DNA from 2 places in the Bacillus sp. JJ1533 genome. Region 1 is predicted to be linked to the other one. Evidence: riboswitches for the same ligand, from Rfam matches in the RefSeq annotation. Region 1 holds a riboswitch; the other holds the start of a gene.

What was found. Region 1 has a riboswitch for cyclic di-GMP ahead of V7138_RS06310 (anti-repressor SinI family protein). Riboswitches for the same ligand answer to the same signal wherever they lie in the genome.
Region 2: another riboswitch for cyclic di-GMP. It lies ahead of V7138_RS12690 (Flp family type IVb pilin); the one in region 1 lies ahead of V7138_RS06310 (anti-repressor SinI family protein).

What each region holds. Positions count from the first base shown of each region.
Region 1 is NZ_JBALOV010000011.1:68,200-71,791, forward strand. Features, by position in the region: gene V7138_RS06295 (nucleotidyltransferase domain-containing protein) at 1-414, shown strand, start outside; gene V7138_RS06300 (VanZ family protein) at 478-945, shown strand; gene V7138_RS06305 (helix-turn-helix domain-containing protein) at 997-1,329, opposite strand; gene V7138_RS06310 (anti-repressor SinI family protein) at 1,459-1,599, opposite strand; cyclic di-GMP riboswitch class I at 1,634-1,723, opposite strand; gene V7138_RS06315 (YqhG family protein) at 2,101-2,895, opposite strand; gene V7138_RS06320 (DEAD/DEAH box helicase) at 2,873-3,592, opposite strand, start outside.
Region 2 is NZ_JBALOV010000025.1:146,012-149,603, forward strand. Features, by position in the region: gene V7138_RS12675 (pilus assembly protein TadG-related protein) at 1-703, opposite strand, end outside; gene V7138_RS12680 (TadE/TadG family type IV pilus assembly protein) at 703-1,083, opposite strand; gene V7138_RS12685 (A24 family peptidase) at 1,080-1,571, opposite strand; gene V7138_RS12690 (Flp family type IVb pilin) at 1,665-1,853, opposite strand; cyclic di-GMP riboswitch class I at 1,971-2,057, opposite strand; gene V7138_RS12695 (DUF192 domain-containing protein) at 2,148-2,480, shown strand; gene V7138_RS12700 (sensor domain-containing protein) at 2,563-3,592, opposite strand, start outside.

The sequences.
Region 1 (3,592 bases):
AAAGATCTTCATTGGCCACGACTTCGAAGTTTATTACAAAAATATAAAGCTACACATATAGCGGGGCAAGCCTTGATTCTTTCGTCTAATTTATCGAAAACAAAAATAACGAAAGAGATGAAGCCATTCATAAAAAGCACTAGAAGTCAATTATTAGGCCAGCAAGCAATTTTTTATATTGAAAGAATGATTAATTTGCATACAAACCCAGTCCCCCAGGACATTTCAAAATATCATTCACGTCATTTATTTTCGCTTATGTCAATCCAACAAAAGTTTATGTTTATTTTAAGTACATTGCATCCTTATTATATGGACAAGGAAACATTGCCATTACCTAAGAAACTGCATTTTTTGTATTTTCCATTACGACCATTTTTATTAATTTGGCGAAGAGGGGGTAGGCAAGTTTAAACAAATAAGAATCAGGACATGATTGTAACGAAGTACATTGTTTGAAGGTAAAGGTAGGTTTTTATGTACTTATATATCATTCGCTTTATTTTAGGAATATTACCAGTTGTATATATGCTTTGGATATGGTTACAATCAAGTCATTTTAATCCTAGCAAATTTGAGGATATAGACGACCAAATTGGTATACAATTATATTATCTGCTAGGAGCTGCACTCGAAATTGGTCACCTTTTTCAGTTTGCTATTTTATATGCCTTATTGGTGATGGCTTTCCTGACCTTTGGAAAGCTTTCGCTTAAGATAGAAATTCTGCTGTTTATAATCTCGGTTTTATATGGAGCGCTGGATGAGATCCATCAATATTTTGTACCGTTCAGATCGTTTTCGTTTATCGATTTGGTAAAAGATTCGATAGGCGTCATTGTTGTATCCTATATCATCCACAAAAAGTATTTTAATCAGAAACAATCAAGGGTAGGCAAGTTTTTAAGAGGAATTACCGCACTCAAAAAGAATATCTCCCTATAAAATAAAAAAGCCCTTCAAGAGAAGAATTTTTCACTCTCCTGAAGTGCTTTTTTATTTATTGTTCGTATTTTTCCATTTGTTAAATTCTAAGAATGCCTTAAACTCATCCTTTGAAACCCCGGATTTCATTGCTTCTTGTACAAGTTGGGCCCAATCAGAATCAAGATCTTCTATTTGAACTTCGTGATCCTCATCATGGAGTAGAGTATTCACAGATACCCCAAGGACCGCAGAGATTTTCTCTAAAAATTGAATAGAAGGATTTGATTGAAGGTTGCGTTCAATTGAACTTAAATATGATTTCGCAACCCCTGCTCTATCAGCTAATTCAGATAAGGATAATTTTCTTTGCAAACGGTATTGTTTGATACGTTGACCAATCATAAAATCCACCTTCCTCCATTCATGATTATAACATAAAATGAAGAAAATTGTTTTGTATGACGAACGATTTAATCAAAAATATTGCAAGAAAATGTGTTTTTCCCAAGTAGGAGTGGGTTTCACTGTTCTTTATCCAATCATCGAGTCAAATCCGTCAGCTTTTTCTGCGAAGAATGCTTTGATTTCGTTCACACTAATTCCCATATCTAGTGCTTCTAAAATTAGGTCTACCCATTCCTGATCGAGTGTTTCGTTTTTTAATTGTGTCATACTTTCCAATACCCTCCCAAAATACAATAGTATTCCAGGCAGTCCAGCCATCATAATTGAAATCTCCAACCTTAGACCTGTGACTTTGCGTCCCCATTTTTCAATAGGTTTGCCTTTGTCTGTTCGAACCTAGCTGACTGACCTAACACGTTAGTCCATGTATGTATAGAACCTTTGTATTACTCTTTGAAGTATAAAGCATGATTATCAAGCTTTCTGTAAAAAACTGTCGATGTCAAAATATTTATAAAACATAAACAATTGCTTGTCCTGTATATCGAAAAAGGTCCGCTTTTTTCTGTTTATGTAGAATGAACTCGAAGGATAGGGAGAAAGACCTATGATTTGTTAACAAGGTAGTAAGGGAGGGGAATACATCACATCATTCCAATGAGGATTTTTGTAAAAACACCAAAAAATGGAAGGGTATTTGTCGAACGATTATTTTAAAAAAAGCCTAAAAAAATGTAACCTACCCCCAAAAATGAGGATAGGCCTATGTTACATCGTATTTTGACAAAGATAAAACAATCCACCATTGATAATTTCGACAAGGACTTTCGGTTCGTATTGGTCCCTTAGTGCTTCTTTTTCAATTTCATAGCTTTCTGGTTTTTCGTCAATCCCCTCGTAAAAGGCATCTAACAAAGTTAAATCCTCGTCCCAGCGCTTTCTTGCTTCTTCTGCCCATGCATGATTCTGTGATTCCACATACCCTCTCACATATTGCTGGAGACGATTGACGCCACTTTGTGGTTTTACAAGCGGTGACATCGTGTATGTTAAATCTGGAATTTTAGGAGTAAGTGGAAGCTTTTCAAGTTTTTCCTGAAAATCCTCCACTATGATTCCGTTAATAAGTTGTAAGCCAAGTGACATCAACACATCGCGCTTACGATCACTCTTATAGGAAACCTTCACATTTATCCCGAGCCATGGGTAAAGAGGTGTATTCCCTTGGGCCCCTGGTGGTATTTGTTGGTACAACCGAATATAGCTTGCTAGCTTTTTCGTTGATTCAAAAATTTGATGCAAGCGGGGTGCTCCGAAATGGATAAAGTCACCCTTTACATGATCGGGCGTTTGGTCCCGGTCTGTAATTAACGTAAGCTTCATTGGATTCGGTTCTCCGCCTGTTTTTTCCACATACGTCCAATAGAAGGGGCGGTTCATGAGTTGCTTATCTAAGTCGATTGTCAATTGCACGGTCATATAACCAGGATGCCGTTCAAGTATTTCACAATGGTTGGATACAAAATATTTTTCTAGAAAATTAACGATTTCCTGTTGCTGCACGCTGCTCACCCCCGTTTTGTTCTTCAAAACTGATAATCGATGTTAAATTCTCCATCTTAATTTTCATTTCGCCCTCACTCCGAGACCGAAGCATAATGTCTTGAATATGGTCTTCAATATTTCCAAGATCAAGCCGTGTTAAGATATCATCCAACTGCCCAATAACACGCTCGAACAGATTAATTTTTTCATATAAAAGCTTTAGAATATGCTCTTCAACTGTGTTCTTTGTTGCAAAATTGTAAATATGAACATCTTTTTCCTGACCTAGTCGATGAATACGACCAATACGTTGCTCAAGTCGCATCGGATTCCAAGGAAGATCATAATTGATAATATGGTTACAAAATTGCAAGTTAATACCTTCGCCACCGGCTTCAGTAGCAATCAAAACTTGGAATTTTCCTTTAAACAATTCTCTCATCCAATCTTTTTTCCCACGTTTGAATCCACCTCTAAATGGAACAGATGAAATGCCATTTTGCTGGAGGAACCATTGCAAGTACATTTGTGTCGCACGATACTCAGTAAAAATGATGACTTTATCATCAATTTGTTTAATTAACTCAACTGCTTTTTCAGCCTTTGTATTTTGATTGACCTGTTCGACCTTTTTCATAAGCCCTAAGACCATATCCTCAGGGACCGCAGCACTGCCATCTTCATTTTTCTTCTCAAGCATCTTTTTCAATGTGAA
Region 2 (3,592 bases), on a different contig from region 1:
CTGGTACTAAAATAAGTCGTTTGCAATCATCGCTGTAATCTAAATAAGTCTGATTTGGGCATGCTTGAATCCGCTTTGTAACAGCCGTATATGTTTTTCCGGCCATGGCCCCTGTTTCAGTGTTTAACACATCGCCAACCTTTATTTCAAAACCATATCCATTTTCTAAATCTGTTTCATAATTTTTTGCACCGGGTCCAGTTAAGGCAAGTGCCCCAAAATTTCCATAGGTTGCATCAGCAACCTTCAGCTTGACTTCACTTCCAAATTGTAAGGAATTCGAATATTCTACCCCTAGTGGCACAGCCCCAACTCCTGATGTTACAGGCATCAAATCTACAGAAGCATCTGCCCGGATCACTGGATTTTCAAAACCAAGGGTACGAGCGAAAAATAACTGGACTTCCTTGTTTGCAATGACCTCGATCGTTGTTGAGTTATTTTGAATAAAGATTGAAAAATCACTTGGGTTCTCTTTATTAAGTTCAATCGTTTTCGTTGCCATCATTTGAGCTTGAGTTTGATTTAGAGGCAGTTCCCCTGCTCCTGCTAAAGCAGCAGCATCCGCTACCTTTTGAATTTTGGCCTTTTCTAAGTATAGATTCCCCACATCAGCGACCAATGCAAGTAATCCTAAAAACACACTCATCATAATAGCAATAAGTACAATCGTTGCCCCATCTTCTTTTTTAAAAAATTTCATTATTCTATCCTCATTGTTGTTTCATTTTCAAGCTGAAATGGATTCGGTACAACACGATCAAGAAGAGGGGTTGAAAGCGTAACTGGGTAAGAAATCGCAATGGTTACAAATTCACCCCTTGAGCGACCAATTTCAGGTGAAATATTCACTTTAACCAATTCGCTTGTCATTACTTCTGTTGCCTCAACTGCAGTCCGCAGGATATCCTCATTACTTCCGCCTACACTTGCCACTCTAGCTGCCTCTCTACTTGCATGATTGAGGGTTAAATAAGCTGAAAAAATCCGTCCAAAATCAATGATTCCAAATACTAAAAACAAAAGGAGTGTAATCGAAAGTGCCATCTCAACAATTCCTTGACCATTCTGCTTTCGTATCACACTAACTCAACTCCACTATAAAGAAGCGTCCCAATCACGATCGCAACTCCATAAGGAAAGGCATGATGCATATCCTCTTTATCGATTCCATCAAGTGTACGAAAACGCATCGCAAAGAAGATCCTTTTGAAGAAGAAACCTACTTCTTTTTTATGAATTAAAATCGCTATCGCAATCACTCCGCCAATAATGGCAATCACGAAGAATGATTGAAAAACAAAAGTACTACCCTTTAAAGCTCCAATTGCCCCAAGTAGCTTGACATCTCCTGCTCCCATACCACCAAGTACGTACGGAATTAATAGTAGACCGAATCCTGTAAGAATACCGAAAAAGCTAAATTGAAGACCGTCCCATCCATTTGATACTGTATGAAAAATAAGACCGATAAGCATGGTTGGAAATGTAACAAGGTTATATATTTTTCTTTCTTTTATATCTGTAATAAAAGAAATGAGAAGTGCCAAGAATAAACATACATTTAGCATTCATCCACCTCATTTTCAAGTTCATTTAAAAATCCCCTACTCTCGCATTTTTAGGATAGTAGGGGAATTGGTTAGTTTACATTAATTCTATAATTATTGAGCTGGTGGTGTAAATTCGGTACCAGTTAGTTTCTTTCCAATTTCAGCAAATTTTGTTTGAATTTGTTCACCGAAGAATGTGATTGCTGCAACTGCTGCTAGAGCGATAAGTCCAAGAATCAAACCGTACTCAGTCATTCCTTGACCTTTTTCTTCTGTGAAAAATTGTTTAATTTTTTGCATAATATATATTTCCCCCTCGAAATTTTTGTTTTTATTTTTTTGACAATCGATGAGGTACAAAAAAGGGCGATATTATCCCGAAAGAATAATATCGCCCCTCAAGGGTTCGATTTATTTTTCGGTAGCTGGCGAGCATATTGTTTTCACAATGAAGCCCCTATAGCTTTGCGTCGCTAGGTTTCCCCAGGTTTGCCCTTATCGATTTTGTCATTGTTGTTTGCCTTACGAGTTAGAATATAACATGCCTATACAGCATCAAACAATCAGTAGATAATGGAAAGGCAGGAAAGAAATATGAGCAAAAAGACTCATATTCGCATCTTAAATCTAGAACTAAAGACCTATGATACTTTTTTAAAACGGTTAAAAGGCTTGATGTTTCAACTTAAACCGATCAAAAACGAAGCTATCATTTTAGAGCCCTGCAATTCCATCCATATGTTCTTCATGTTTTTTCCAATTGATGTTGTCTTTCTTGATAAAGAAAATCGAGTGGTGAAAACGAAGGAAGATGTGAAACCGTGGACCGTTATCTTTCCGGTTAAACATGCATATAAAACCATTGAAATGCCAGTCGGATCGATTCGGAAGTTTGGGATTCGGGATGGGTGTGTGATTGAGGTTTGAGTGGGATTCCTTGTCTGTCATACACAAAATATGAAATTTCGTAAATCCACCCAAAAAAATGCCATCCCGAAAGATGACATTCCTAATCATTATTCAACATATATTCTTTTATTTTTTCTACTGTTACTGGCTTTGAAAAATAATAACCTTGTCCCAAATCGCATCCAAACTGGACTAAAGCATCTGCCTGTTCTTTTGTTTCAATCCCTTCAGCCACAACCTTTAATTTCAAGCTATGAGATACGTTTATAATTGTTTGAATGATTTTCTGATTAGATTGTTCATGTTCAGAGTTATCAAAGAATGACTTATCTATTTTAATATAATCAAATGGAAGTTGAGATAAATAGCTTAAAGAGGAGTACCCTGTTCCAAAGTCATCTAACGATAAGTGAATACCTAAGCTCTTTATCCGTTCAAGTATTTTTACCGTTTTATTAATATCCAAAATCGCAATACCTTCTGTTATTTCCAAATTCAATAAGGAAGGTGGAAAGTTCGTTTGCATTAAAATCTTTTCAAGCTTCTCAACAATATTTTCCTGAAATAATTGGATTACCGATAGATTTACACTTACCATGATAGGTTTGGGTAACGTCATTACATGGTGAATAGCTTCTTCCAAGACCCAGTCGCCTAATTGATTAATAAATCCATTCTTCTCGGCAAGCGGAATGAATTCCATAGGGGAAATAAAACCGAACTCTGGATGTTTCCATCTAATGAGCGCTTCGATCCCTTTTATTTCTTTCGTCACAATTTCAATTTTCGGCTGAAATTCCAAATAAAATTCACCTTGTGCCAAGCCTCTTTGAAAATCACCTGTTAGCTTTGCTATCCTTTCCACTTGCCTCATCATGGTGTCATCGTAAAATTCGTAACCCTTCCCATTCGTTACATTATCTTTAATATGATGTAGTGCAATATTGGCATATTTTATTAATGAGTCAACACATACTGTATGTTCTGGAAATAAGCTTATTCCTATTCTTAGGGTCGATTCTAGACCAATATTAAGAGATTTGGGCACTATACTTATGATTTCCTCAACCATTCCTTCTACTTCAGAAATGCTCAATTCGCGCAACAGGATGAAAAATTCACAACCATTA